Regions from separate parts of the Mesorhizobium sp. B2-3-5 genome, predicted to be linked through region 1. Evidence: predicted binding sites of a transcription regulator. Region 1 holds the regulator's gene; each other region holds the start of a gene.
The links. Region 1 encodes PhoB, which activates phosphate uptake and scavenging genes when phosphate is short. Its sites were predicted from a motif close to TGTCATNNANCTGTCAT; they were not measured.
Positions count from the first base shown of each region.

Region 2: FJ958_RS27770 (DUF1045 domain-containing protein) is a predicted target of PhoB. The motif match lies at 3,310-3,326, and genes of this name have one in related genera.
Region 3: FJ958_RS00400 (LTA synthase family protein) is a predicted target of PhoB. The motif match lies at 3,307-3,323, and genes of this name have one in related genera.
Region 4: ppk2 (polyphosphate kinase 2) is a predicted target of PhoB. The motif match lies at 3,138-3,154, and genes of this name have one in related genera.

Region 1 is NZ_VFVX01000008.1:204,539-212,065, forward strand. It holds gene FJ958_RS12720 (ATP-binding cassette domain-containing protein) at 17-817, opposite strand; gene FJ958_RS12725 (sugar ABC transporter permease) at 829-2,184, opposite strand; gene FJ958_RS12730 (hypothetical protein) at 2,174-2,413, shown strand; gene xylF (D-xylose ABC transporter substrate-binding protein) at 2,429-3,469, opposite strand; gene FJ958_RS12740 (ROK family protein) at 3,742-4,986, shown strand; gene phoB (phosphate regulon transcriptional regulator PhoB) at 4,999-5,688, opposite strand; gene phoU (phosphate signaling complex protein PhoU) at 5,797-6,504, opposite strand; gene pstB (phosphate ABC transporter ATP-binding protein PstB) at 6,530-7,333, opposite strand; gene pstA (phosphate ABC transporter permease PstA) at 7,330-7,527, opposite strand, start outside.
Region 2 is NZ_VFVX01000040.1:11,638-19,164, forward strand. It holds gene iolD (3D-(3,5/4)-trihydroxycyclohexane-1,2-dione acylhydrolase (decyclizing)) at 1-1,043, shown strand, start outside; gene iolE (myo-inosose-2 dehydratase) at 1,217-2,134, shown strand; gene FJ958_RS27760 (DUF3329 domain-containing protein) at 2,177-2,395, shown strand; gene iolB (5-deoxy-glucuronate isomerase) at 2,401-3,213, shown strand; gene FJ958_RS27770 (DUF1045 domain-containing protein) at 3,366-4,073, shown strand; gene FJ958_RS27775 (alpha-D-ribose 1-methylphosphonate 5-triphosphate diphosphatase) at 4,121-5,260, shown strand; gene phnN (phosphonate metabolism protein/1,5-bisphosphokinase (PRPP-forming) PhnN) at 5,257-5,886, shown strand; gene FJ958_RS27785 (MurR/RpiR family transcriptional regulator) at 6,079-6,996, shown strand; gene FJ958_RS27790 (extracellular solute-binding protein) at 7,088-7,527, shown strand, end outside.
Region 3 is NZ_VFVX01000001.1:76,009-83,535, forward strand. It holds gene FJ958_RS00395 (pilus assembly protein) at 1-1,304, shown strand, start outside; gene FJ958_RS00400 (LTA synthase family protein) at 1,340-3,268, opposite strand; gene fabD (ACP S-malonyltransferase) at 3,547-4,494, shown strand; gene fabG (3-oxoacyl-[acyl-carrier-protein] reductase) at 4,552-5,289, shown strand; gene FJ958_RS00415 (acyl carrier protein) at 5,530-5,766, shown strand; gene fabF (beta-ketoacyl-ACP synthase II) at 5,801-7,063, shown strand; gene mltG (endolytic transglycosylase MltG) at 7,166-7,527, shown strand, end outside.
Region 4 is NZ_VFVX01000001.1:319,605-327,131, forward strand. It holds gene FJ958_RS01590 (GntR family transcriptional regulator) at 1-236, shown strand, start outside; gene FJ958_RS01595 (DUF982 domain-containing protein) at 339-599, shown strand; gene FJ958_RS01600 (hypothetical protein) at 651-797, opposite strand; gene FJ958_RS01605 (glycosyl transferase family 90) at 993-1,964, shown strand; gene FJ958_RS01610 (glycosyl transferase family 90) at 2,118-3,089, shown strand; gene ppk2 (polyphosphate kinase 2) at 3,262-4,182, shown strand; gene FJ958_RS01620 (dihydrofolate reductase family protein) at 4,419-5,063, opposite strand; gene FJ958_RS01625 (glyoxalase superfamily protein) at 5,236-5,775, opposite strand; gene hemB (porphobilinogen synthase) at 6,045-7,076, opposite strand; gene FJ958_RS01635 (DUF2066 domain-containing protein) at 7,207-7,527, opposite strand, start outside.

The DNA of each region.
Region 1 (7,527 bases):
GCGCGACCGACAGGCCTCAGGCGGCGATCTTCAGCGCACCCGGTCCGGGAATGGCGCCAGGAGGACATTTGCCCAGGATGATCATGCCGAGCACCTCGTCCTGGGTTACATCCGTGGTGCGCGCGGTGCCGACGACCTGGCCGTTCTTCATCACGCAGACCCGGTCGGCCAATTCGAACACATCGTGGATGTCATGGCTGATCAGGAAGATGCCGATGCCATCGGACTTGAGCTGCCTGACCAGTTCGCCGACCTGTGCCGTTTCCTGGGGCCCAAGCGCCGCGGTCGGCTCGTCCATGATCAGGATGCGGGCGTTGAACAGGATCGCGCGTGCGATCGCCACCGACTGCCGCTGCCCGCCCGACAGCTTGATGACCGGCTCCTTGAAACGCTGGAAGCGGGGATTGAGCCGCCCCATCACCTTGCGCGCCTCGGCCTCCATCGCCACGTCGTCGAGCGTGCCCCAGGCGGTCATCAGCTCGCGGCCGAGGAACAAATTGGCGGCGGAGTCGACATTGTCGGCCAGCGCCAGCGTCTGATAGATCGTCTCGATGCCGTATTTCTTGGCATCGCGCGGATTGGTGATCGTGGCTTCCTCGCCATTGACGAAGATCTGCCCGGCGTCGCGCTTGTAGGCGCCGGAGAGTATCTTGATCAGCGTCGACTTGCCGGCGCCGTTGTGGCCGAGCAGCGCCACGACCTCGCCGGGGAAAAGATCGATCGAGGCGTCATCGACGGCCCGGATGCCGCCAAAGGCAATCGAGATGTTGCGCATGTCGACCAGCGGCGTGCCGGCGGGAGCGGTTTTGTCAGCCATGATCGTATCCTCTAAACCCGCTTGCGATAGACGGTGTCGAGCCAGACGGCGATGACCAGCACGGCGCCGACGACGATGCTCTGCAGCGGCGAGTCGACACCAAGCAGCACCATGCCCGATTGCAGCGACTGCATCAGCAGCGCGCCGAGCATGGCGCCGATGATCGTTCCCGAACCGCCGGCAAGCGAGGTGCCGCCGATGACGGCGGCGGCGATGACGAGCAGCTCGTCCAATGTTCCAAGCACATTGGTGGACGAGTTCTGCCGGGCCGACGAGATCGCGGCGGCGATCGTGGCCAGCACGCCCATGATCATGAACACCTTCATGGTGATCCAGCGCGTGTTGATGCCGGCGAGATTGGCGGCCTCCGGATTGCCGCCGATGGCAAAGACATAGCGACCGAAACGGGTGCGGTTGGTGATGAAGGTCATGATCAGCCCGACCGCAACCGCCATCAGCACCGGAATGGCGATGCCGTGAGCGATGAACAGGCCGCCCTCGGGCACGGTGATGTTGTTGGCGGCGGCGTATCTGTTCACGATGCCGATCGGCCACGGATAGGAGTTGGCCAGCCACACCGCGCCCATGATGGCGGCGCAGGTGACGGCGCCAAGCAGCGTCTCGGCCCAGATCGGGCGCAGCGGGAAGCGGAAACGCTTGCGCTGCACCCGTCCGTTGAACAGCGCAAACACCACGGCGAGGCAGGCGACGATGCCGACGATCCAGCTCCAGGTGGCGCCGATCGATCCGGCCGGCCCGCCTCCCATCAGCTGGAAGGTGGCGTCGAGCGGCGCCACGGTCTGGCCGCTGGTGACCCACCAGGCAGCGCCGCGCCAGACCAGCAGGCCGCCAAGCGTGACGATGAAGGCCGGCACTTCGAGATAGGCGATGATGAAGCCCTGGAAGGCGCCGATCAGCAGGCCCAGCACCAGGCCGATGAACAGCGCGAGCACCCAGATCCACGGATTGCCGAGTTCAAGCCCGACAAACCGCACCAGGAAATGCACCTGGGCAAAACCCATGACCATGCCGATCAGGCCCTCGGCCGAGCCGACGGACAGGTCGATGTTGCGCATGACGATGACCAGCACCATGCCGCAGGCCATGATGGCAACCGCGGAGCTTTGTACTGAAAGGTTCCATAGATTGCGCGGCGTGAGAAAGGTGCGGCTGTCGAAATCGAGCGGATTGACGCCCAGACGCAGGCTCGAAATCACGTGCAGTCCGACCCAGATCAGCAACAGAGCGCCAATCATGCCGAGCATGCGGGTGTCGATCTCGGTTGCCTTCAGGAAGCGGGCAACCGCGCCGAGTTCCGAGGCGCGTGCGGTATCGACCTGCGGCGGGTTGGACGTCGTGTCGGTCATGATTTCCTCCCACTGGCCGCCGTCTGGCGCGGACGCCGGAGCCCAGCCTAGAAGCTATCCGCCTGATGCGGAAACACAAATCTTTTTGAGAAAACGCCGCGGCTTTGAAGCAATTCCAGGAAAAGTGCGTGGCGGTTTTGCATCCGGAATTGCGGGAAACAATGGGCTGGAACGGTTCAGCGATTCAAGAAACACTGAACCGTTCCAGGGCCGCGGCGTCTATATCTGAGAGAAACAGGCCAGCTTAGTTGCAGGCCGCGACGGTGCCGGCGGCGACGCCCGCGCAGACTTCGTCCTTCTTGATCCAGCCGGCATCGATGACGACGTTGAGATTGTCCTTGGTGATGGCGACCGGGGTCAGGAACAGCGACTTGACGGTGTTGCCGCCAGGCGTCGTGAAGTCCTTCACGCCGGCGATGTCGGTCATCTTCTTGCCGTCAGCCAGCTGCGAGGCGATCTCGGCGGCATTCCTGCCGAGCTCACGCGCGTCCTTCCACACCGACACGGTCTGCGTGCCGAGCGCGATGCGGTTCAGCGCGGCATGGTCGCCGTCCTGGCCCGACACCGGCACTGTGCCGGCAAGGCCTTGCGCGGTCAGCGCCGCGACGACACCGCCGGCGGTGCCGTCATTGGCGGCGACCACGGCATCGACCTTGTTGTCGTTGGCGGTCAGGAACTGCTCCATGTTCTTCTGGGCGTTGGCGGGCAGCCAGCCGTCCGTATAGGCCTCGCCGACATTCTTGATCTTGCCGCTGTCGATGGCCGGCTTGAGCACTTCCATCGAGCCCGAGAACAGGAAGTCGGCATTCGGATCGGCGCCCGAGCCCTTGATGAAGACATAGTTGCCTTCCGGCTTGACCTTGAACACCGCGCGGGCCTGCATGCGGCCGACTTCCTTGTTGTCGAAGGTCAGGTAGAAGACGTCCTTGTTCTCGATCAGGCGGTCATAGCCGACGACCGGAATGCCTTCGTCCAGCGCCTTCTGGACGGCCGGGCCGATCGCCGAGGCGTCCTGCGCCAGGATGATCAGCGAATTGGCGCCCTGCGAGATCAGGCTCTCGACGTCGGTGAGCTGCTTGCCGGGATTGGACTGCGCGTCGGCGGAGATGTATTTGTCGCCGGCGGCCTCGATCGCCTTCTTCATGGCGGCCTCGTCGGTCTTCCAGCGCTCTTCCTGGAAGTTGGACCAAGAAACGCCGATGACCTTGCCCTTCGCCTGCGCGACCGACGCGAGCGTCAGTGACATGGCGACACCCGCCAGGATGGCGACTGCGAATCTCTTCATGATTATCCTCCCTGCGCCGCGTATGGCGCGACCAAACTGGCCCGAAGGCCGGCACAAAGGCTCTATTTTTTCGAGCCTCAAAAAAAATAGTGATGCATCGCCGGAAAGCTGTCAACAATGATTCTGATGGATTTCGAGGGCCCGGGAACCTTTTTTCGAGCCCCGCAATAAATAAATGACAGCATCGGCCGCTTCTGCCAGTATTTAATCGTGTTGCCGACAGTGTTCGAGGTCAGGAAGAACCGCGGCGACCGGGAGGATATGGGAAAAACATGTCGGTCGGAATCCGCCACGACGACCTGCGCCGGCGCAACCGCGCGATGGTGATTGCCGCGGTGCGCCGGGCCGGCCAGTCCTCGCGCACCGAAATCGCCGCGACCACCGGCCTCAGCCACTCCACCATATCGGCGATTTCCTCCGATCTGATCGGCGAAGGTATCCTGGCCGAAGGCAAGCCGAGCGAGGCCGGCGCGCTCAAACGCGGCAGGCCGCAGGTCGGCCTTGGCCTCAATGCGGAAGCCGCAACGGTGATGACCGCTGTGCTGTCGCTGAATTTCCTGTCCGTCGCCGTTATCGACTATGCCGGCCAGGTCATATCAGAGGAACAGCGCCGGCTGGACACGCTGACCATGTCGCGCGATGCACTGATCGGCGAATGCGTCGCCATCGTGCGGCGGCGCCTGGAGGATCCCGACATCGACGTGCGCAGCGTCGCCCGCGTCGCGCTGGCCATCCAGGGCATCACCGACACCGATGCCCGGGCAATGCTGTGGTCGCCCATCACGCCGCAGACCGACATCGCCTTCGCCGACATACTCGAAGCCGAGTTCGGCATCCCCGCCACCGTGGAGAATGACTGCAACATGATGGCGGTGGCGCTGCGCTGGCGCGATCCCGAGCGCTACCGCGACGACTTCATCGCCATTCTCCTTTCGCACGGCATCGGCATGGGCCTGGTGCTGAAGGGCGAGCTCTTCACCGGCACCCACTCCTCGGGCGGCGAATTCGGCCACATGATCCATCGGCCAGGCGGCGCGCTCTGCCGCTGCGGGCGGCGCGGCTGCGTCGAAGCCTATGCCGGCAATTACGCCATCTGGCGCAACGCCAGGCAGCTCAGCGAGGACACCGAGCCGGTGGCCGATGTCAGCGACGCGCAGATGCGGGCGCTGGCGGCGACGGCGCGGCAAACGGACGGGCCCGAGCGCGAGGCCTACCGCAGGGCCGGCGAGGCGCTGGGCTACGGCCTCGGCAGCCTGTTCGCGCTGATCGATCCCGCCCCCGTCGCCATGGTCGGCGTCAGCGCCGCCGCCTTCGACCTGATCGAGCCGGCCTTGCGCGAGGCCATCGCCCAGACCGCCGGCGGCCAGCACTCGAAATCGATTTCCTTCGACACCGAGCCTAACGAGTTGCCGCTGATCCGCGAGGGCTGCGCCATGCGGGCGCTGACTTTCGTCGACCAGGAGATTTTCGCGCCGGGCATGCAGGCGAAAGCCGGCTCCGGGGAGAACGTGGCCTGAATAACGTCGCGCTCAATCCTCGCGGATCGCATACCCTGCACCACGAATGGTGCGGATGACGTCGGGCATGCGGCCGTTGTTGACCGCCTTGCGCAACCGGCCGACATGCACATCCACCGTGCGCTCGTCGATATAGATCGTCTCTCCCCAGACATTGTCGAGCAGCTGGCTGCGCGAAAACACCCGGCCGGGATGACGCATCATGAATTCGAGCAGGCGGAATTCGGTCGGCCCGAGCCGGATTTCGCTCTTCTTGCGGTAGACGCGATGTGATTCGCGGTCGAGCACGATGTCGCCGACCTTGAGCACACTGGACAACACTTCCGGCTTGGCGCGGCGCAGCAGCGCCTTGACCCTGGCCATGAATTCCGGTGTCGAGAACGGCTTGACCAGATAATCGTCGGCGCCGGTCGAAAGGCCGCGCACGCGGTCGCTTTCCTCGCCGCGCGCCGTCAGCATGATGATCGGCAGCCGCTCGGTCTCGGGCCGCATCCTTAGCCGGCGACAGAGTTCGATGCCGGACACCGCCGGCACCATCCAGTCGAGCACCAGCAGGTCGGGGACATTCTCCTGCAGGCGGATCTCCGCCTCATCGCCGCGCGGGACCACCTCGACCTGATAGCCTTCCGATTCCAGATTGTAGCGGAGGAGCACGCCGAGCGGCTCCTCATCCTCCACCACCATGATGCGTGGCGCGATCATCGACTGGTCACCTCTAAAGCAATTCCAGGAAAAGTGTGAAGCGGTTTCCGTCCGGAATTGCATGGAAACAAGAGCGGTTTTCCGTGAAACGGTGAACCGCTCTGACGATCAAGCCGCCGGCGCCGACATCGCCGTTTCGTCCTGCTTTGGACGATTCGCTGGCAGCTGCGTACCGGTCAGCACGTAGTAGGCATTCTCGGCGATGTTGGTCACATGATCGCCGATCCGCTCGAGATTCTTGGCGCAGAACAACAGATGCGTGCAAGCGGTGATGTTGCGCGGATCCTCCATCATGTAGGTGAGAAGTTCGCGGAACACGGAGGTGTATTTGACGTCGATGCGTTCGTCGTCGGCGCGCAGCTTGGCAAGGGCCTCGGCATCGTGCGCCGCATACTCCTCGATCACGCCCTGCACCTGGATCAGCACCAGCTGCGCCATGGCGTCTATCGAATGCGACAGGTCGCGCGGCGTGGTGGACAGGCCGACCGTACCGACGCGCTTGGCGATGTTCTTGGCAAGATCGCCAATGCGTTCGAGGTCGCCGGCCATGCGGATCGACCCGACGACATGCCGCAGATCGTCGGCCATCGGCTGGCGCTTGGCGATCAGCGTGATGGCGCGATCGTCGAGTTCGCGCTGGCGCGCGTCCATGATGACGTCGTCGGAGACAACGCGCTGTGCCAGCGCGTTGTCGGAGTTCAGCAGCGCCTTGGTGGCGCCGCCGACCATCGAGCTGGCGAGATCGCCCATGTCGCTGATCAGCCTGCTGATCTGTCCGAGATCCTCGTCGAAAGAAGCGACTGTGTGTTCGGCCATGATCCTGGTCCTCGTATGCGTGAGATCAGCCGAAGCGGCCGGTGATATAGTCCTGCGTGCGCTTCTCGCGGGGCGATGTGAAGATCTTCTCGGTACGGTCGAACTCGACCAGCTCGCCCAGATACATGAAAGCCGTCTGGCGCGACACGCGCGCCGCCTGCTGCATGTTGTGGGTGACGATGACGATCGTGTAGTCGGCCTGCAGCTCGTCGATCAGCTCCTCGATCTTGGCGGTCGACAGCGGGTCTAGCGCCGAGGCCGGCTCGTCGAGCAGGATGACCTCCGGCTTCACCGCCACGGTGCGGGCGATGCAAAGACGCTGCTGCTGGCCGCCCGAAAGGCTGAGGCCGCTGGCGTTGAGCTTGTCCTTGACCTCGGTCCACAGAGCCGCGCGCTTCAGCGCCTGCTCGACACGGCCGTCCATCTCGGCCTTGCTGATCTTCTCATAGAGCCTGACGCCGAACGCGATGTTTTCATAGATCGACATCGGAAACGGCGTCGGCTTCTGGAACACCATGCCGATCTTGGTGCGCAGCAGGTTGAGGTCCTGCGAGCGGTCGAGAATGTTCCGACCGTCAAGCAGCACCTGACCCTCGGCGCTCTGCTTCGGGTAGAGCTCGTAGATGCGGTTGAAGACGCGCAGCAGCGTCGACTTCCCGCAGCCCGAAGGGCCGATGAAGGCGGTGACACTGCGCTCGGGCAGCGACAGGCTGATGTCCTTCAGCGCCTTCGACTGGCCATAGTAGAAATTGAGGTTCTTGACCTCGATCTTGGCCTTTTCCACGGCAGCCTCGGCCACGTTCAAATCGGTGGACAACATCGGTTTCATCTGTCCTCTCTGCGTCCGGTAAGGCTGCGGGCGAAGATGCTCAGCCCGAGAACCGTTAAGGTGATTATGAGTGCGCCGGTCCAGGCCAGTTGCTGCCATTCCTCGTAGGGGCTGAGAGCGAACTGGAAGATGGTGACAGGCAGGCTGGCCATCGGCGCGTTGAGATTGCTTGACCAGAACTGGTTGTTGAGCGC
Region 2 (7,527 bases), on a different contig from region 1:
CGCTGCCGGACGATCATCCGCTCAACATGGCGGCGGTCGGCGTCACCGGCACTTCGGCCGCCAATCGGCTGGCTGAGGAAGCCGATGTGGTGCTGGCCATCGGCACGCGACTGCAGGATTTCACCACCGGCTCTTGGGCGCTGTTCAAGAACTCCGGCAAGACCATCATCGGGCTCAACGTGCAGCCTTTCGATGCCGGCAAGCACCGCGCGATGCCGCTGGTCGCCGATGCGGCAGAGGGGCTCGCCGAACTCGGTGCCGCGCTGAAGGGCTGGAAGGCGCCCGCCGTCTGGACCGAGAATGCGGCCGAGGGCAAGAAGACCTGGCAAGCCGACGCGGCCAAGGTGACGGCGTCGACGAACGTCGCTTTCCCCTCCGACGCACAGGTGATCGGCGCCGTGCAGCGGGCCATGGGCCCCGGCGTGACCTTGCTGCATGCGGCCGGCGGCCTGCCGGGAGAACTGCACAAGCTTTGGCAGGCCGGCGCGCCCGGCTCCTACCATGCCGAGTATGGTTTCTCGACCATGGGCTACGAGATTGCCGGCGGGCTTGGGGCCAAGATGGCCAAGCCGGGCGAGGAAGTCGTCGTCATGGTCGGCGACGGCTCCTACCTGATGCTCAATTCCGAGATCGCGACGTCAGTGATGCTCGGTCTGAAGCTGACGATCGTGCTGCTCGACAACAGGGGTTTCGGCTGCATCAACCGGCTGCAGATGGCAACCGGCGGCGCCAATTTCAACAATCTGCTGAAGGATTCGCGCCACGAGATCGTGCCCGATGTCGACTTTGCCGCGCATGCGGCGAGCATGGGGGCGATTGCCGAGAAGGTGCCGTCGATCGCCGAGCTGGAAAACGCGCTGCGGAAGGCCAGGGGGAACGACCGCACCACCGTGCTGGTCATCGACACCGACCCGCTGGTCTCGACCGATGCCGGCGGCCACTGGTGGGACGTAGCGGTGCCGGAAGTGTCCGCGCGGCCGCAGGTGAACGCGGCGCGCAAGGCCTATGACGAGAAGCGGCAGATGCAGAGTGTTGGTGACTAATGTCGGCGCCGCCCCTCACCCTTACCCTCTCCCCCTAAGAACGGGGAGAGGGGTCGCCAGCGTCGCGATCAGCCCCTTCTCCCCGTCCCTATACGGGGAGAAGGTGCCGGCAGGCGGATGAGGGGCGGCACTGACGGCCAAAGAATGAGCTGTTTTGAAACGGGAGTGACGACTTGAAAGCCAAACTGGGCATGTCCCCCATTGCATGGTGGAACGACGATCTTGCCGAACTCAGCGATGACGTGTCGCTGGAGGAGTGCCTGCGCCAGTCGCGCTCGGCCGGCTTCACCGGCATGGAGATGGGTCGGCGTTTTCCCAACGATCCCGCCGTCATGCTGCCGATCCTGAAGGCGGCCGACGTGACGCTGTGCGGCGGCTGGTTCTCGGGCACGCTGGTCGATGAGGACATGGCCAAGAACAAGGATCGCATCCAGCCGATGATCGACCTGTTCAAGGCGGTCGATGCGCCCTGCATCGTCTATGGCGAGGTCGGCCGCTCGATCCAGGGCGACCGTTCCAAGCCGCTCGCCACCAAGCCGAAACTCACCAGCGATGAGATGAAGGCGTATGGCCGGCGCCTGACCGAGTTCGGCGAATGGTGTGCCGAACAAGGCATGCCGCTGTCCTACCACCACCACATGGCGGCGGTGGTCGAGACCGAGCCGGAGCTCGACGCCTTCATGCGCCATTCCGGCGAAGGGATTCCGCTGCTGCTCGATGCCGGACACCTGGCCTTTGCCGGCGGCGATGTGCTGCGCGCCATAGACAATCACCACAGGCGCATCAGCCATGTCCACGTGAAGGATGTGCGCATGGATGTGATCGACAAGCTCGACCGCACGAAGCAATCCTTCCTCGACGCCGTGGCGCTCGGCGCCTTCACGGTGCCGGGCGACGGTTCGCTGGATTTCGGCGCCATCGTGCAGCGCTTCGCCGACCATGGTTATGAGGGCTGGTTCGTGGTCGAGGCCGAGCAGGATCCGAAGAAGAACCCGCCGCTCAGGATGGCGCAGGTCGGACACAAGGAACTGATGCGGGTGATGACGGCTGCCGGCTACACGGTCGAAACGCAAGGTTTTCCGAATGCCTGACGCAAGGGTTCCCCACGAGGCAGGTTGCTGTAAATTGGCCTGATGAAAGATTCCGAGCACCCCTTCTTCCGGCCCTTATGGCGGCGCGTCGCCGTCGTGGCGGTCTGCGTCCTCTGGTCGATCATCGAGTTCGCCACCGGCACGCCGTTCTGGGGCGTCATCGCGCTCGGCTTTGCCGGCTATGGCGTCTGGCAGTTCTTCTATCTCTACAAGCCGGCCGACGAGAGCAAGGCAACGGCCGAGCCCGAACCAAAGGAGTAAGCGGGATGTCGAAGCTGCTGGTGAAGGCCGACAAGGGCCACGGCCGCATCGCCCATGTGACGCCGAATAGCGCCGGCTGGACCTATGTCGGTTTCGACCTGCATCGGCTGAAGCCCGGCGAAAGCGCCTCGGGCAAAACGGCCGATCGCGAGGTCTGCCTGGTGTTCGTGACCGGCAAGGGCACCGCCACCGCCGACGGCAAGGAGCTTGGCCTGCTTGGCGAACGGATATCGCCGTTCAAAGGCAAGCCGTGGTCGGTCTATGTGCCCGAGGGATCGGACTGGTCGGTAACGGCCGATACCGAGCTGGAACTCGCGGTCTGCTCGGCCCCGGGATTGGGCGGCGGTTTGCCGGTTCGGGTGATCGGGCCGGACGATCTCGGCCAGGAGGTGCGCGGCAAGGGCACAAACACGCGCTACGTCACCAACATCCTGCCGGAAGGCAAGCCGGCGGACTCGCTCCTGGTGGTCGAGGTCATCACGCCCGGCGGCCATACGTCGAGCTATCCGCCGCACAAGCATGACCAGGACAATCTGCCCGCCGAATCCTATCTCGAGGAGACCTACTATCACCGCCTCAACCCGCCGCAGGGCTTTGCCTTCCAGCGCGTCTATACCGACGCCGACAAGAATGGGCATCGCGCGCTGGATGAAGCGATGGCGATCGAGGATGGCGACGTGGTGCTGGTGCCCAAGGGCTATCATCCCTGCGCCGCCTGCCATGGCTACGACCTCTACTACCTCAACGTCATGGCCGGACCGAAGCGGACGTGGAAATTCCACAATGCCCCCGAGCACGAATGGTTGATGAAGGCCTGACCCTTCCGGGTTTTCGGCTGAAGTTATTGGTCCAGCTTGGAAAAATCGTCGGCTAAAGACCCAGAGGGTCGATTTGCCTTCGAAAACCCTTCAAAGCTTCGTCAATCCGTCATGGAAATCACCTATGGCAACGGATCTGACGAGGATTTCCCATGCGTTATGCCATCTATTTCACCCCCCGGCAGGACGAACCGCTGGCGCGGATCGCCGCCAACTGGCTGGGCCGCGACCCGTTCGGCGCGGCGACAAGGCCGGTTGAGGCGGTGGCCGACCTGTCGGCGGCGGAAGTTGCCTTCCACACCGCTTCGGCGCGCCGCTATGGCTTCCACGCGACGCTGAAAGCCCCCTTCCGCCTGGCGGTGAACGAGACGGAAAACTCGCTGCGCGCGGCACTTGACCATTTTGCCGAGGCGACGCCGGTGGTGACGATCCCGCGTCTCGTCGTCAGCCAGATCGACAGCTTTTTCGCGCTGGTGCCGGAAGGTCCGCTGCCGCCGCTCAACCGCTTTGCCGACGACGTCGTGCGCGATTTTGACCGGTTCCGTGCGCCGCTGACCGAAGCCGAGATCGAACGGCGCAGCCCGGATTCGCTGAAGCCGGCCGAGTTCCGCAACCTGTGCCAGTGGGGTTACCCCTATGTCTTCGAGACCTTCCGCTTCCACATGACGCTGTCCGGGCGCGCCGGGCCACAGGAAAGCCTTCGTCTGCGCGCGGCAATCGACAGCCTGTTCGCGGATGTGCTGCGGCAGCCGGTGCTGGTCAACGCGGTGACGTTGTTTGTCGAACCTGAACCGGGTGCGCCATTCCTGGTGCTTTCCCAGCATGCGCTGGGACACCGCCCAGCCAGAAAATCCGCCTGACCGACTGCGGAATGGCTCCAGCCGGAAATAACCGAGGACTACCTGAAATGACTGCCGAGATTGTTCTTTCCAACGCCCGCATTGTGCTTGCCGACGAGATCGTCGAGGGTTCGCTGGTGCTGCGTGACGGCTTTATCGCCGGCATTGACGCGGGTGCCGCCCGAACCGGCGACGACATGGGCGGCGACTATATCATTCCGGGACTGGTCGAACTGCATACCGACCATCTCGAAGGCCATTACGCGCCGCGGCCGAAGGTGCGCTGGAATCCGATCGCCGCCGTGCTCGCCCATGACGCACAGGTGGCGACCGCCGGCATCACCACCGTGCTCGACGCGCTTCGCGTCGGCATGGATGAGGACGCCGACCTGACCTCGGACGACATCCGCAAGCTCGCCGATGCAATCGAGGACAGCGTGCAGGAAGACCGGCTGCGCGCCGACCACTTTATCCATCTGCGCTGCGAAGTTTCGGCGCCGGACTGCCTGCGGGCCTTCGCCAATTTCGATGAGGACGAGCGGGTCAAGCTGGCGTCGCTGATGGACCATGCGCCGGGCCAGCGCCAGTTCGTCAATCTCGAGACCTATGCCTATTATTATCAGCGCAAGCTGAAGCTGAGCGACCAGGACTTCCAGAAATTCTGCGAGAAGCGGATGGGCGAATCGGCACGCAATTCCAGCCCAAACCGCGCCTTCATCGCGGCCGCCTGCCATGAGCGCGGCATTGTCCTGGCCAGCCATGACGATGCCACGACGGGCCATGTCGAGGAGGCGATCGAGCAAGGCGTGCGGGTCGCCGAGTTCCCGACCACCGAGGAAGCGGCGCGGGCTTCGAAGGCCGCCGGACTCGGCGTGCTAATGGGCGCGCCCAACGTCATGCGCGGCGGCTCGCATTCGGGCAATGTCTCGGCGCGCACGCTGGCCGGCAACGGCCTGCTCGACATCCTGTCATCCGACTACATCCCCTTCAGCCTGATCCAGTCCGCCTTCTTCCTCGGCGACATGGTCGAAGGCATTTCGCTGCCGCAAGCAGTCGCCATGGTTTCGAAAAACCCGGCCGAAGCGATCGGCCTGACCGATCGCGGCATCATCGAACAGGGCCGCCGCGCCGATCTGGTGCGCGTGCGCGTCGACGATCATGTTCCGGTCGTGCGCACCGTCTGGCGGCAGGGGCGCCGGGTCGCATGATGGTGTCGGCCTTGATCGAGCGTGAGTTGTCCGCCGAAACGTTCCCGATCCGCCATGGCGTGTTTGTAGCGGTCGTAGGCCCAAGCGGCGCCGGCAAGGACACGGTGATCGGCTACGCCCGCGCGCTTTTTGCCGACGAGAGCCGGCTGGAGTTCGTGCGCCGTGTCATCACCAGGCCCAGCGATGCCGCGAGCGAGGATCACGATACGCTGGCCGATGCCGCCTTTGTCGAGGCCGAGGCCGACGGCGCCTTCGCCATCTCCTGGGAGGCGCATGGCCTGCGCTATGGCCTGCCCGCCGATGTCGACTGGTCGGTTGCCAATGGCCATGTCGCGGTGGCGAACGTGTCGCGCGCGATTATCCCCTCCCTGCGCGAGCGCTATGCCAATCTGGCCATTGTCGAGATCACCGCTTCGCCCGACGTGCTGGCCGAGCGGCTGGCAATGCGCGGCCGCGAATCGCGCGGCGAAGTGCTGGCCCGGCTGGCGCGCAGCGCCAATGTGACCTTGTCCGGTCCCGGCGTCACCACGATCGACAACAGCGGTCCGCGCGAGGCGGCCGGCGAGCGCTTCGCCGAGCTGCTGCGCAAGGCAATGGCCTTCTCCGACATGTCGGGCGTGATCTAGACCCCCCGCCCCACAGCTTCGATTTTCGCATCTCACGAGGCGACGGCCGCCGCTCCGGCGGTTTGCGGCCGCTCGTTTTTCGGCAGGCAGACATGTTCGCCTGGCCTACCGCCATTGTCACACCCCTGTAATAGACATTTCGGATGGTGGCGCCCGTTGCAATTACTACATCCAGAAAAATGACCGCCCGACATGACATATGATGCCTCGAAAGATCGGAAGGCGACGGTCGATGCCCGGGTCCAGGCGGCGCTGGAAAACCTGCCGCCGGCCGAGCAGCGCATGGCGCGGTTCTTCGTCGACCAGAAGCAGTCCGTCCTGCTGGGATCGGCGGCCGAGATCGCCGAATTGGCCGGCACCAGCGACGCCACCGTCGTTCGCACGGCGCGCTCGCTTGGCTTCGAAAGCCTCTCGGCACTTCGCCAGATGCTACTCTCGGACCTGACCGGCACGCCCTCCCCCGGCAAGCGCCTGGCGCGCACCTTGCAGGAGACCGGCGACGACAGCGCCGGGGCATTGCGACATGTCATCGACATTCACGAGAGCGTGCTCGACGTGCTCAAACGCCCGGAGATGGCCGCCGCTTTCGAGCGCAGCGTCGACATTCTGGCGCGGGCCAATCGCCGCCATGTCTTTGGCATCGGCCCATCGGGCGCGATGGCCGACTATGCCAGCTTGCAATTCAACCGGATTGGCCTGCCGACCAGCGCGCTGTCGGTATCGGGGATCGCGCTCGCCGACCGCTTGTTGTGGCTCGGCAAGGGCGACGCCGTGCTGATGATGGCTTACGCGCCGCTCTACCGCGAGGTCGAGATCATCCTCGAACAGGCCAGGCAGTTCGACGTCCCGGTCGTGCTGATCAGTGACAATCTGGCTCCGCTGGTGTCCGGCAAGGTGGCCGAGACGTTGCCAATACCGCGCGGCAAGGCCGATCACCTCGCCATGCATGGCGGCACGATAGTCCTCATCGAGGCGATGATCATCGGGCTGGCGAAACGAAACAGCGAAGCCGCCTTTGATGTCCTCGAGCGGTTGAGCACGGTTCGCGGATCGATCGACAAGGCATGGATAAAGCGCGGCGTCCGCAAGAATAACAACAATAAAAAGTAGAAATTCCTGCGTACGACACAAAACATTCAATTTGTTCATACATGGTACAATGGGGCTTACTGTGCCCGATCAAAATCGACTGGAGAGCAAGATGAAACTACGCACAACTTTCTGCTTCGCGATTGGCCTTAGCGCGCTTGCCGCGGCAGCACCAGCTTCGGCATCAGACCTCGTGCTTTACGACGCGCTCGATTTCGCCGGCCCGGTGGCCAAGGCCTTCCAGGCCAAGACCGGCCTCACGGTCGACGTCGTCGAACCCGGCAGCACCGGGGAGACGCTGGGCAAGATCGCCGCCGAGGGCAGCAACCCGCAATTCGACATCGTCTGGCTCGATGGCTCCGCCGTCATGGAGCGCATGGCGGCCGACCATGTGCTGCAGGCCATTCCCGCCGCCGCCTATGACAAGGTGGCATTCACCGACCTTGGCAAGTCGCTGATCCCGCAAAGCCACGCCTTCCTGCCGACCGGCACCAGCACCACGGCCATCGAGGTCAACACCAAGAAGGTGCCCGCCGACAAGCTGCCCAAGTC
Region 3 (7,527 bases), on a different contig from region 1:
AGCTCGAGGTCGTTCTGGTGCTGGACAATACCGGCTCGATGGCCGGCGCCAAAATTGCTGCCCTGAAGACAGCGACGGACAATCTGCTCAGATATCTGGAAACGGCACAATCGCCGACGCGCAAGGTCCGCGCGGCGCTGGTTCCGTTCGTCACGGCCGTCAATGTCAATGGCGATGGCTTCGACCCGTCCTGGATCGACATGGACGGCAAGTCATCCACCAATGGGATCAATTTTCCCGTCATCAATGGCAAGCGTCCCAATCATATGGCGCTGTTCAGACAGCTGCTGAAGGATCCGGCCTCGGCCGCCAGGTTGACAGGATGGAAGGACGACAAAGGAATCGACACGGGTTGGAAAGGCTGCGTCGAGGCGCGGCCCGGCCCCCTTAACATCTCCGATACGTCGCCCGACCCGTCTTACGCCGACACTCTGTTCGTGCCGTACTTCGCGCCGGACAGTCCAGGGAACGGCACAAAGCCTTCCGGCAGCTATTCAAACGACGCCAATTACTACAACAACTCTTTTGTCGACGACGTCCCCGACCAGACCAAGCTTGCTCAGAATGGGGGATTGAACATTCTTGGAATAGATCTGAGCGGCTTGCTTGGAAGCGACGTCAGCCCTTCGAAGAAGGATCTCGAAACAATCGCCAAGTATGTCGCACCGCAGAACATTGCCATCGCCACCGCTGGCACAAACGATCCGAATGCCCTGCAATTGACGGTGGGGCCAAACCGGTCCTGTCCCTCGCCGATCGTTCCGTTGACGGAAGATTTTACGAAGCTCCGCAAGGAGCCCGCCAAAATGCTTGCCTGGGCCGGGTCGGGCACCAATGTTGCCGAGGGCCTCGCTTGGGGCCAGCGGGTGTTGTCGCCGTCGGCCCCATACACTGAGGGAACGCCGTGGAAGACGCCTGGGGTAAGCAAAATCGTGATGCTGCTCACCGACGGTGAGAACGTGGTCTATGGCGCCAGCAAAGAGATGACCAAGTCTGACTATACCTCCTATGGTTATCTCGCGGGTTCAGGCTATGGCGCTGCCGGTCGGCTTGGATCGGACAATCAGACGACCGCCGCGCGCAATGTGGACGGATGGACCAGGAGCGTCTGCACGCAGTTGAAAAATCAGGGCGCTGAGATCTACACCATGGTGCTGCAGTCCGACACCGCGGCCAACCGCACGCTTTACAGCGCCTGCGCCTCGGATCCTAGCGACTACTACGCAGTCAACGATCCGAACAAACTGCCAAACGTATTCGAGCAGATCGCTAACAAGTTTTCGAAGCTGCAACTGACCAATTGAACGCTCGGTCCAACTGCTGAACGGATGGCGCCGGCTCAACTCGTATGGGCGACAACCTTATCGACCGTCTCGGGGAAGAAGTCCGGCGCCGCATGGCGCTTGCCGAACATCATATCATACTGGATCAGCTGGAAATCGCGGATCGCGGGGTCGATCTCCTTCTGACGCGACCAATCGGGCGTGGCTTGGCCGGCCGGTGTCAGCAGCAGGTTGCGGTCGACGACGCGGTAGCGCTCCCGCATCTCGCCCAGGAAGCCGGTGTAGTAGGGATGGGTGACGCCCGCTGCCGTCAGGATATGATAGGGCAGGAATGCCGGGCTCACCGTGCCGAGGTCCTTGATTGGACCGGAGCGGTTCGACCAGACGACCAGCGGTGTCTCGTGATGTTCAAGGGCTGCTTCCGGCGTCGGCTCCTTGCGTGGCGCGACGTTGTCCTTGAGGAACCCGGTCTCGACATAGACCAGCCCCAACGGCGGCAGATGGTCGCCGAAAAAGGCCAGGATCGTTGGCCGCTCGCGCTTCTTGGCCCATTCGATCAGCCGGTCAAGGCCGCGGTCAGCATCGGCCGAACCCTCCGCATAGCTCAGCAGCGAATCGCGCGCCCACTGGCTGATCGGGGCCTGTACCGAGTGAGTCGGGTTATTATAGCGGTTCGGCTCATAGGGGCCGTGGTTCTGCAGGCTGACGGCGAAGAAGAACACCGGATCGTCGCTGGCGTCGGCTTCGCGGATGATCTCGTCCGTCATTGCCGCATCCGATGCCAGCGGTCCGCGCTTTTCCATGGGCGGCAGCGTCTCTTCCGACTTGAAATCGTTGAAACCGAAATCGGCATACACCGCGCCACGGTTCCAGAACCAGTTGGTGCCTGGATGGATGGCACGCGCCCTGTAGCCTTCACTCTTCAGGAAGGTCGCCATCGAAGGCGTCGGCGTGCGCACATATTGCTGGTAGGGGATGCTGCCGGCCGGCAGGAAAGCGTTGGAAAAGCCGGTCAGTGCCTCGAATTCGATGTTGGCGGTCATGCCGCCGAATTCAGGTGAGAACATGGAGCCCGAACGCAATGCCCGCACTGTGGGGATCGGATCCGGCGTGATAGCGACGCCAGGCAGCTTGGTTGGATCCCAGAAGGATTCGCTCATGACGACGATGATGTCGGGCTTGTCGTCGGGCACCGATGCTGTCGTCCGCGGCCGATCGATCGCCGCAATCGCCTTGTCGGAATAGCCGGAGGGTGCCGAGACATGGGCCATCGGCACGTTGAGCGCGAAGGCGAGCGCAAAGCCGTTGGAGGCGTAGTTTTCCTTTTGGTCCCACATGATCGGGATGATCTGCAGCCGATCCCGGGTCCACGAGAAGGTGGCGTAATCCATGATCGAGACGAAGAAGGCGAGCAGAGGCACCGCCAGCGTCAGCCGGGCAAGGCGGCCTTTGCGGCTGAGGGCCGGAACCTTACGGTGCCACAGCCGCCAGCCGTGGACGAGCAGCGACAGCCCGACGACGATGCCCACGACCATGGCCAGCGCGGTCATCGGCCGTTCGCGCACCAGGAGCGGCAGCAGGGCGAAAATCTGGCGAGCGTAGAGGAAATCCGTCGGATAAAGCGGATCGCCAAGATAGTGCGATTTCTGATGGCCGACAAAGGCCAGCCCCAGGGTCAACGGCGCGACAATCATCAGGCTCTGGTGACTGCGGCCGAGCAAGGCGTCGAGACCGATCAGGATCAGGGCGAACACGACGATGGTCGTCCAGCCCGGCTTGAGTGGCTGAAGAAAGAAGGAAACAGTGCCGGCAACATCGCCACGCACGATCAGCTCGATGGCGAACACGAGGACGGCGGAGATCAGCACGCTGACCAATCCGTAACGGACGACCGGCCATCTCCGGCCCGGCAAATAACCAGTGGACGGATCGTCTTCCAGGAACTGCGGCGCGGCCTCGCCGGCGCGTTTCGATTTCTTGGCCACCTTAACTTCCCCACCCAGCGACAAACGCGTCACTCGATTGTCATAAAACTGTCACGCCAAGCTAGCGCCTGTATCGGAAATAAGAAGAGCCAGCAAACGAATCGTGAGCAGTTTTCATCAGGAGTGATCGCCAAAAGCCCTTTTAGAACAGGCACTCGGCAGAAGGTTCTGATCTGAGGCCTGTTTGAAGCGGGCTTGACTTGACCGGCCGCCTTGCGCCACAGGCAAGGAAAATTCGTGTTATCAGTCAAGCAGAACAAGTCTTCGGGAGCCCTCGCATGGCCGTTGCATTCACCTTTCCGGGACAAGGCAGCCAGGCTGTCGGCATGGGCAAGGATATCGCTGATGCCTTTCCCGAGGCGCGCAGGACCTTCCAGGAGGTCGATGACGCGCTTGGCGAAAACCTGTCGAAGCTGATCTGGGAAGGTCCGGAAGAGACCTTGACGCTGACCGCCAACGCGCAGCCGGCTTTGATGGCGGTATCGCTGGCTGCGATCAGGGCGCTGGAATCACGCGGTTTCTCGTTGAAGGACAAGGTCGCCAATGTCGCCGGCCATTCGCTGGGCGAATATTCGGCGCTTGCCGCCGCCGGCTTCGTTTCCGTCGCCGATGCCGCCCGGCTGCTGCGTATCCGCGGCAATGCCATGCAGGCGGCAGTGCCAGCCGGCGAGGGCGCCATGGCGGCGATCATTGGGCTGGAGCAGGCCGATGTCGAAGCCGCCTGCACCGAGGCCGCGCAAGGGTCCGGCAAGGTTTGCCAGATCGCCAATGACAATGGCGGTGGCCAGTTGGTGATTTCCGGTGCCAAGGCGGCGGTCGAACTGGCGGCGAAACTTTGCACCGAAAAGGGCGCCAAGCGGGCGCTGATGCTGCAGGTCTCGGCTCCCTTCCATTCGGCGCTGATGGCGCCGGCGGCAGAGATCATGCGAGAAGCGCTGGCCGGCGTGACGAAGAATGCACCTTTGGTTCCTGTCGTTTCCAATGTGTCGGTGACACCGTCGAGCGATCCGGACGAGATCGCGCGGCGCCTCGTCGAGCAGGTGACCGGGCGCGTTCGCTGGCGTGAGACGGTGGAGTGGTTTGGCGCCAACGGCGTCGCCACGCTCTACGAGATTGGTGCCGGCAGGGTGCTTTCGGGCCTGGCGCGGCGTATCAACCGCGACATCGCCACCGCATCGGTCGGTTCCGCGGCTGAAGTCGAGGCAGCATTGGCCGCGCTTGCATAAAGCGCCATTTGATCCCATCCCTATAGGGGCTGTGCTCTTCTCAACCTGGAGACAAAAATGTTCGAATTGACTGGCCGCAAGGCGCTCGTCACCGGTGCTTCGGGGGGGATCGGCGAGGCGATCGCCAGGGTGCTTCACGCACAAGGCGCCATCGTCGGCCTGCATGGCACGCGCGTCGAGAAGCTGGAGGCGTTGGCCGCCGAACTCGGTGACCGGGTCAAGCTGTTTCCGGCCAACCTGTCGAACCGCGACGAGGTCAAGGCGCTTGGCCAGAAAGCGGAAGCCGACCTCGAAGGCGTCGATATCCTGGTCAACAATGCCGGCATCACCAAGGATGGGCTGTTCGTGCGCATGTCGGACGCCGACTGGGACACGGTGCTCGAAGTCAACCTGACGGCCGTGTTCAGGCTTACCCGCGAACTCACCCACCCGATGATGCGTCGCCGCCACGGCCGCATCATCAACATCACTTCTGTCGTCGGCGTCACCGGCAATCCCGGTCAGACCAATTACTGTGCCTCCAAGGCCGGCATGATCGGCTTTTCCAAATCACTGGCGCAGGAGATCGCCACCCGCAACATCACCGTCAACTGCGTCGCTCCGGGCTTCATCGAATCAGCGATGACCGACAAGCTCAACGACAAGCAGAAGGAAGCGATCATGGCGGCGATCCCGACCCGCCGTATGGGCACCAGCGCCGAAGTGGCCTCCGCTGTCGCCTATCTCGCTTCCAATGAAGCCGCTTACGTCACCGGCCAGACCATTCACGTGAATGGCGGCATGGCGATGATCTGACGAATGCGCCCAGAATCGCGCAGCGGTTTTGGGCAATGACATCCCAGGCCAGCACGCTGTGAAAACAGACCATTTCGGCTTGGACCTTGGCCATTTTTCGTGTAATGCGGCCCGCAACCCGGCGGTTCGGGCAAAAACCGGTCCGTAGCCGTTGCGTTTCCGGCAGGACCATCTTTCAACTTGATTAGCGGCATTCTGCCCGCTAACGAAGACAGACAAACAAAAGACGAGGATGCCCAAATGAGTGACACCGCAGAGCGCGTCAAGAAGATCGTCATCGAGCACCTTGGCGTCGATGCCGACAAAGTGACGGAGCAGGCGAGCTTCATCGATGATCTGGGCGCGGACAGCCTCGACACGGTTGAACTCGTCATGGCGTTCGAAGAAGAATTCGGCGTCGAGATTCCCGACGACGCGGCCGAGACCATTCTGACCGTTGGCGACGCGGTCAAGTATATCGACAAGGCTTCGGCCTGACGCATTCCGCAGTCATCACCGGGGAGGACCTGCGATGAGGCGTGTCGTCGTCACGGGCCTTGGATTGTTGTCGCCTTTCGGCATGGGCTTCGAGCACAGCTGGAAGGAACTTCTGACCGGCCGCAGCGCCGCCAGGCGCATTACCGAGTTCGAGGTGGAAGATCTTGCCTGCAAGATCGCTCACGTCATTCCGCGTGGTGACGGCAGCAATGCCACGTTCAATCCCGAGGCCGTGCTCGAGCCGAAGGAACTGCGCAAGATCGGCGACTTCATCCTGTACGGGATTGCCGCCGCCGACGAGGCGCTGAAGGATTCCGGCTGGCAACCGAAAACCCATGCCGAACAGTGTGCCACCGGCGTCCTGATCGGCTCGGGCATCGGCGGCATCGAGGGTATCGCCGAGAATGCGATAATCCTCAAGGAGCGCGGTCCGCGCCGCATCAGCCCGTTCTTCATCCCGGGTCAGATCATCAATCTCGTCTCCGGCCAGGTTTCGATCCGGCACGGGCTGAAAGGCCCGAACCATTCCGTCGTCACGGCCTGTTCGACCGGCGCGCACGCCATTGGCGATGCGGCTCGGCTGATCATGTGGGGCGATGCCGACATCATGGTCGCGGGCGGCGCCGAAGCGCCGGTGACGCGGCTGTCGATCGCCGGCTTCGCCGCGTGCCGGGCACTGTCGACCGAGCGCAATGATGCCCCGCAGACGGCGTCGCGCCCGTACGACCGCGACCGAGACGGCTTCGTCATGGGCGAGGGCGCCGGTGTTGTCGTGCTGGAAGAGCTCGAGCACGCCAAGGCCCGCGGCGCCAAGATCTACGCTGAGGTGACCGGCTACGGTCTCACCGGCGATGCCTATCATATCACCGCGCCGGCCGAGGACGGCGATGGCGCTTTCCGGTGCATGACCGCGGCGTTGAACAGGGCCAAGCTTACGCCCGCCGATGTCGATTACATCAACGCCCATGGCACTTCGACCATGGCCGATACGATCGAACTCGGCGCTGTCGAGCGGCTGGCCGGCAATGCCGCCTCAAAGATTTCGATGTCGTCGACCAAGTCCTCGATCGGCCATCTCCTGGGGGCGGCGGGTGCCGCTGAAGCGATCTTTTCGATCCTCGCCATCAGGGACAATATCGCGCCGCCGACCATCAACCTCGACAACCCCGAGCGCGAAACGGCGATCGACCTGGTGCCCAACAAGCCTCGCTCCCGCCAGATCGACGTAGCACTGTCCAACTCCTTCGGCTTCGGCGGCACCAACGCTTCGCTTGTGTTCCAGCGCTACAATGGCTGACCGTCCGGCTGCCGGACGCCGCCTTGGCGTGCCGTCAATTTTGCCATATTCGCCTCTACTCTGCCGCAGGGGATTCGTTGAGAGATCAAACGGTAGGGCGAAATGAACACAAATCCGGCGGGCAACGGGGAATTGGGGCAGCGGCCCGCTAACACCGGGCCGATCGTACCGAAGACGGCCAGCGAGGCCTTGCGGCCGGAAGCTGGAACGCCGCCGCCGAGGCGCTCGCGCGCTTCGCGCAGCCAGGTCGTCGTGTTCATGAACTTCGTCATCTCTTTGGTGATGTTGATAGTTCTGGCGGCAGGCGCGGCGCTCTACTTCGGCAAGCAGGAATTCACCGAACCCGGCCCCTCGGCCAATGGCGACACCTTCCTCGTCAAGCCGAACACTGGCGTCCAGGACATCGCCGACCAGCTTGAGCGCCGCGGCCTGATCACTGACGCCCGCGTATTCCGTCTTGGGGT
Region 4 (7,527 bases), on a different contig from region 1:
ATGCCATGACGCGCCTGTCGCGTGCTCGCTGGCTGGAGGTGCGCGACGAAGCAGCCCTTGGCCGCGCCTGGGCCGAACATCGCGCCATTCTGGCGGCAACACGGCTTGGCGAGGCTGATGAAGCCGCGCGCCGGCTTTCAGCCCACATCATCGGCAGCCGCGACCGGCTGGTGACGTCGCTTGCCAATGATCGGCGGGGTCTTCGCGCCAGGGGATTTGCAGTCGTCGCCGCTTAGCGGCCTTGGACGGGCAGGGCATTCGCCGGGCAAAAAGCGGTGTCCGGACGCGGAGCGCACTTTCGGCCTCGCTTCGTGGGCGCCGATGGCGTAAGAGCGGCGATGGAAAACAACCGATTTGAAACGCCCGTGACCGTCAAGTCCGTCACGGCAGGAAGCACTCAGCTCTTGCGCTCGGCGAGGGAGGCTTCCGATTACCTCCTCAACAGCTGGCCCGGCAAGCGCAGTCCCAAGCATCGCGCGGCACTTCAGGCCTGCCACGACGCGCTGGCCGGCGACAAGCCGGCCATGAATGCCCGGCGCGCCTTCATCGCCGCGGCGCGTGAAGTGGATGTATTCATCAGCGACAAGGCGCCCGCCTGACGCAGCGCGACATGCGTTAAGACGGAGCCGGCAACCGCGGGCCTGTTGCCGTCATTCCCCTGTTTCGGCTTCGACCTTGGCCTCGGGCTTCGACCGCTCCCGCGCGGCAACCTTGGCCGCCAGCTTCTCGGCCTTTTTGGCCGCCTTCTGCCGGTCGCGTTCCTTGCGTTCCTGATCGTAGTTCGGTGCTCGCGCCATATCGGCTCCCTTTGACCTGCCTTGCGGCTCTGAACCTGCCTAGGAGCATTAGCCGTCAAACACAACAGCTGAAACGACAGTGCGTGGGTGCTGACGTCGAAGATATGCCGGGGCCTTGCCAGACGGGCGCCACAATGATGTAGGAAACGCCAGGGCGCCAGCGTCTTGAGAGCTGCCCGTTTGATCAAGTGAACCATGGCCACAATTGCGCGGACGTCGGCAAAGGTCTTCTATTATGCGCGAAACGTTGCGCGCGATGCCGTTCCGCAAGCATTGTTCCGACGCAGGCTGGGCATTCGCCTGGAAAAGGCGAGGCTTTCCGATGAGGCGGCGCGCCGGCGGTTGAACTACTACAATCAGCTGCAGGATGGTTTCACGCCAAGCGCGAATGCCGTGCGCGTCGGCAAGCTGCCCTTCACGCCGACCATGTACTATTACGACCTGAAGGAATTTGCCCGCTACTTCGATCCCGGATTGCTCATCGACCTGGAGTTCGGCGACGTCAGGAATGTGCCGAAGGTGCCGTCGATCGTGAAGGACCGGCCGATCCGTGATGACGACAAGAACGCGGTCATCATGAAGCTCGACAAGTTTCGTCACTTCCAGATGCCGGCCGACGCCATTTCGTTCACCGACAAGCTGCCTGCGGTGGTCTGGCGCGGTGATCTCAACAATCCGATCAGGACAAGATTCCTGAAGGCTGTGCGTGACCTGCCGTTTTGCGATGCCGGCTCGCACAAGCCGAACGCGCCAGCCGAATACGCCAAGCCCTTTCTCAGCATCAGCCAGCATCAGCGCTATCGCTACATCGTCTCGCTCGAAGGCAATGACGTGGCGACCAATCTTAAATGGATCATGAATTCGAAGTCGCTCTGCCTGATGCCGCCGCCGACCTATGAGACGTGGTTCGCGGAGCGGCTGCTCGAGCCCAATGTCCATTATGTACCGCTTGAAGCGGATTTCTCGAACCTGGCCGAACATGTGGCCTATTTCGAACGGCACCCGGCGAAGGCCGAGCGCATCATCGCGGCCGCCAACGCTTATTGCCGGATATTCGACAACGAACAGACGGAGCAGGCGGTCTCGCTGCTGGTGCTCTACAAATATTTCGTGCTCAGCGGCCAGATCAAGCCCGATGCCGAGATCTGGCGTTACATAGTGGGCTAGTTACCGGCGACACTGGCGTCGGCGCCATTGGTCTCGCGTTTGGATGACACCGGATCGCGAAATGCCTGGCACAATGACGTGTGTGCATGGCGCAGGAACTAACTCAGCTGCCGGGTGTTTTGGTCGCGTTTGTCCTGATATCAACGTGGTACGATGGCCACCATAAAACGAACGACGCAGAAGGTTTTCTACTATGCGCGAAACGTCATGCGCGATATCGCCCCCCAGGTCCTCTTCCGACGACGGCTGGCGGCCCGCCTGGAGCAGGCCAGGCTCTCGGATGAGGCCGTGCGCCGGCGGTTGAATGACTACAACAAGCTGCAGGGCACCTTTATGCCAAGCCCGGATGCGGTGCGCATCGACAAGATGCCGTTTGAGCCGAGCATGTACTATTACGACCTGAAGGAGTTCGCCCGCTATTTCGATCGGGCATTGCTCCTCGACCTGGAGTTTGGCGACGTCAGGCATGTGCCGAAGGTGCCGACACTCGTCAAGGATCGGCCGATCCGCGCCGACAACAGCAACGCGGTCATCCTGAAGTTCAACAAGTTCCGCCACTTTTACATGCCGGACGACGCGGTCGCCTTTGCCGACAAGCTGCCGATCGTGATCTGGCGCGGCGATCTCAACAACCCGATCAGGACACGGTTCCTGGACGCGGCGCGTGACCTGCCTTTCTGCGACGTGGGTTCGCATAAGCGAAGTGCACCGGCCGAATACAGCAAGCCCTTTCTCAGCATCAGCCAGCATCTGCGCTACCGCTATATCGTCTCGCTCGAGGGCAATGACGTGGCGACCAACCTCAAATGGATCATGAATTCCAACTCGCTCTGCCTGATGCCGCCGCCGACCTATGAGACATGGTTCGCGGAGAGCCAACTCGAAGCCAATGTCCACTATGTGCCACTCGATCCTGATTTCGCCGATCTCGGCGAAAAGGTGCGCTATTTCGAAACGCACCCGGCGGCGGCGGAGCGCATCATTGCCGCAGCCAACGCCTATTGCCGCAAATTTTCCAATGAGCGAGACGAGCAGGCGATCTCGCTGCTCGTGCTCTACAAATATTTCGTGCTCAGCGGCCAGATCAAGCCCGATGCCGAGATCTGGCGGTTCATCGAAGGTTAGGCGACAATCGCCTTCGGTGAGCCGCAGGGGCTGCAATCGCGCCTGGGCTGCAATAAAACCGTCACTGCCGGCCTATATTGAAGTCGGCTCAGGTGTTTCCATTTCAGGCCGCTGGCCAACAATTTGGGGCGCCGTCCGGGAACCGACAGGGCTTGCAAGCGGAGCAGCTGACATGACCGAGCTAAAACAGAATTCTCCCGCCAAGGACTGGCTCGAAGCCGAGCTCGCCGACACGCTCGACGAAGATTATGAACTCGAAATGTCGGAGCCAGCGCTGTCGATGGAGATCGCCAAGATCTACAAGAACTCGCATCCGCCTTCGATCGATCGCATGCAATATTTTCGCGACCTGATCACCTTGCAGTCTGAATTGATCAAGCTCCAGTCCTGGGTCGCCTACCACAAGAAGAAGCTGGTGGTGATTTTCGAGGGCCGTGACTCCGCCGGCAAGGGCGGCGTCATCAAGCGCATCACCCAGCGGCTCAATCCGCGCATCTGCCGCGTCGTGGCATTGCCGGCGCCGACCGAGCGCGAAAAGTCGCAATGGTATTTCCAGCGCTACGTCCCGCATCTACCCGCAGGCGGCGAGATCGTGCTCTTCGATCGCTCCTGGTACAACCGTTCCGGCGTTGAACGGGTGATGGGCTTTGCCTCGCACGACCAGGTCGAGGAGTTCTTCCATGACGTCCCGGAGTTCGAGCGCATGCTGGTGCGCTCGGGCATCACTGTGGTCAAATACTGGTTCTCGATCACCGATGAGGAACAGCAGATGCGCTTCCTGATGCGCATCCACGATCCGATGAAACAGTGGAAGCTGTCGCCCATGGATCTGCAGTCGCGTGTGCGCTGGGAGCAATACACCAAGGCCAAGGAAGAGACCTTCGCCCGCACCAACATTCCCGAAGCGCCGTGGTTCATCGTCGAGGGCAACGACAAGAAGCGCGCGCGGCTCAACTGCATCGATCATCTGCTGAAGCAGATGCCGTATGAAGATGTGCCGCACGAGGAGATCACACTGCCCGAGCGCGTGTTCAACCCGGAATACGAGCGCCAGGTTCTGCCGCGCGAACTTTACGTGCCGGAGAAGTATTGAGGCGCATTTCCTTCTCCCAGTTTCACGGGGAGAAGGTGCCCAAAGAGCGGATGAGGGGCAGCGCCGGCATCGACGACGGGCTTTTGACTCCTGCACCCGCCAAATCCACTGGTAGCTTGTCGCTACTCTTCGACGGTTGCGCTGCCCCTCATTGCCCTGCCGGGCATTTCTCCCCGTATAGTGACGGGGAGAAAGACGCTTGCACCCGCGGGTTTCGCCAATGACCGGAGTCGCGGCTATGCCCGCTCGATGACCACATGCATGGCGTGCGCCGAAGCGACCTGTTCGCTGCATCGGTAGCCGAGTTTCGGCAGGTCGAGGCCAGCCAGAAGGTTTTCGCCAGCGCCGAGCAGCACGGGCGAGATCGCGAGATGCATCTCGTCGATAAGTTTCTCCTGCAGATATTGCCTGATCGTCGCGACGCCGCCACCGACCCGCACATCCTTGCCATCAGCCGCCGCCCTGGCTTGCTCAAGTGCCGAATGGATGCCATCGGTGACAAAGTGAAAGGTCGTGCCGCCTTCCATGACGACAGGCTCACGCGCATGATGCGTCAGCACGAAGACCGGCACGTGATAGGGCGGGTTGTCGCCCCACCAGCCTTTCCAGCTGTCGTCGGGCCATTCGCCGCGGATCGGTCCGAACATGTTGCGACCCAGGATCCATGCGCCTACATTTTCGAAGCTCCGCGCCGCGAAATCCTCGTCGACGCCCGTGGCGCCGCCTTCCTCGCCGAACATCTTGCGGAAGGTGCGGGTGGTGAAGGCCCATTTGTGCAGCGCTTTCCCACCAACGCCGAGCGGATTCTCCAAGTCCTGGTTTGGACCGGCGCCATAACCGTCGAGCGATAGGGTGAATGCATTGACACGCAGCCTTGACATGAAACCTCCTCGATCGTCAGTTGTGTTCTGCAAGCAGATTTTGTAGCAAACTGATTGCGAATTGCAAGTGGTGTCTTCGACGATGCAGAGATGCGTGTCCGGACCTCGCGGCCAAGCTCGTGATGATCGATTCGGATTGGCAAGCCGCCGTCGGGGCAACTGCCGTACCAACTCATTCGCCGGTGATTTCCATGAAGCGGATATGGTTGCTGAACGGGTCGATGACCTCGACCGTCAGCCGCCCGTCCTCATCTTCCAAGCCGGGTTTCATATAGCGGTAGTCCTTACCCGCAAGCTCCTCATGGAAGTCGCGGATGCCCTTCATGTAGACAACCATGTTGCCGCCCGGCGTCGCGTCGCCGGCGTGTTCGGACAGGTGCAGGACAAGATTGCCACGCGATACCTGCGTGTACAGCGGGAAGTCGCCGTGGCGGTGTTCCCAGTCCACGGTGAAACCGAGGAAGCCGAGGTAGAATTCGTGCGCCTTCGCGACGTCGAAGATGCGCACGATTGGCGCCGTCCGTTCGAAGATGACCGTCTCCTGCCTCGCGAGCGGCGCTTCGATCTTTGCCGACAGGATATTCCAGTTCGCCAGTCCGAACTGGCGCGCGACGATTTCCAGGGCCTCGCTGTGGCTGATCGTCAGGTCGCGGTCGGCAAGCGCGTCCCGCATGGCTTTCGCCATGGTCTTGGCATCGCGATAGGCAAGCATGTCCGTTTCCTCGGGTCACGGCGAAGTCTTCGTCAGTGCCCGCATTGCCAACGCCTTCGCCCGACGGTGAAACGGGTCAGGAAGCATCCTCTGGAGGCGTTCGCCATGCCTCTTGGCGAGGTGCGGGCTGCCGGCCGCCTCCGGCCATGCGGCATCATAGCCGCAACCAGCCTACCTTGTCAGCGGGAATTCGCCAGAGATGACAGCCGGCTCCGAAGCGTGTCATGGCAAGACCTGGAAGGTCGCGGTGCGGTGGCTGAGGGGCGAAGTTACCCCTTCAGCATCACGGCCACTTCGGGCGCGAAATAAGTCAGGATGCCGTCGCAGCCTGCACGCTTGAAGGCGAGCAGCGATTCCAGCATCGCCTTCTCGCCATCGATCCAGCCATTGGCGCCCGCTGCCTTGATCATCGAATATTCGCCCGAGACCTGGTAGGCGAAGGTCGGCATCTGGAATTCGTCCTTCAGCCGGCGGATGATGTCGAGATAGGGCAGGCCGGGCTTGACCATCAGCATGTCGGCGCCCTCGGCGAGGTCCTGCTCGGCCTCGCGCATCGCCTCGTCCGAATTGGCGTGGTCGATATAGTAGGTCTTCTTGTCGCCCTTGAGCAGGCCGGCGGTGCCGACCGCCTCGCGATAAGGGCCGTAGAAGGCCGAGGCGAATTTGGTCGCGTAGGACATGATCGCCACGTCCTGAAAGCCGTTGGCGTCGAGCGCGTCGCGGATGGCACCGATGCGGCCATCCATCATGTCGGATGGCGCGATGATATCGGCGCCCGCCGCCGCCTGGATGACGGCCGCCGCCGCGACCTGTTCCACCGTTTCGTCGTTGACGATGATGCCGTCGCGCAGGATGCCGTCGTGGCCGTGGCTGGTGAACGGATCGAGCGCGGCGTCGGTGATGATGCCGATCTCGGGCACTGCGTTCTTTATCGCGCGGGTGGCGCGGTTGATGATGTTTTCCGGGTCGAGGATATGCGAGCCGGTCTGGTCGCGCAGGCCGAGTTCGACATTGGGGAAGGTGGCGAGTGCCGGAATGCCGAGCTTGGCCGCGCGTTCGGCCTCCTTGACGGCAAGGTCGACCGACAGGCGAAAGACGCCTGGCATGGCGGCGATCGGCTCGCGCACATTATTGCCCTCGACGACGAAGATCGGCCAGATCAGGTCGTCGACCGAAAGCCGGTTCTCCTGCACGAGCCGGCGCGACCAGTCGGCCTTGCGCATGCGGCGCAGGCGGCGGCTGCCGGTGACGTCGTCGACGCTGCGCGCGCCGGCTGGTTTTGTCGGGGTGAATTTGTTCATTGCCAAAACTCCGGATAGCCTGCTTTTACCACGAGCCCGTGGCGCTGACCAATGCGACACGTTTGTGCCAGCTTTTGGTTTCTCCGTTCACGGAGAAAGTGCCGGCGCGCGGATAAGGGCCGCGGACCTCTCAAGGCTGCCCGTTGCCGGACAGAATCTGCGCCGCACCGCTGATGGCCACACGAAACGCCTCATCGAAGCTGGCGCCACGCACCTGCCAACGATAGGTCTTGCCGTGATCGGCCAGTCGCCAATCGGCGATCCAGCCGAGCTCTTTGTCGCTCCATGCGATGCTGCCGGCGAGCGCTTGGGTGCCACCGGTCTGTTTGGCCAGTCGGTCCAGCCTTGCCATATCGGCGGAGCCCAGCGCTGTTTCGCCCAGGCCGGCAAGCTGTGCAGCCTCCGGAAACACAACATGCATCAGCGTTGGACCGGCGGCATTGGCGAAGGA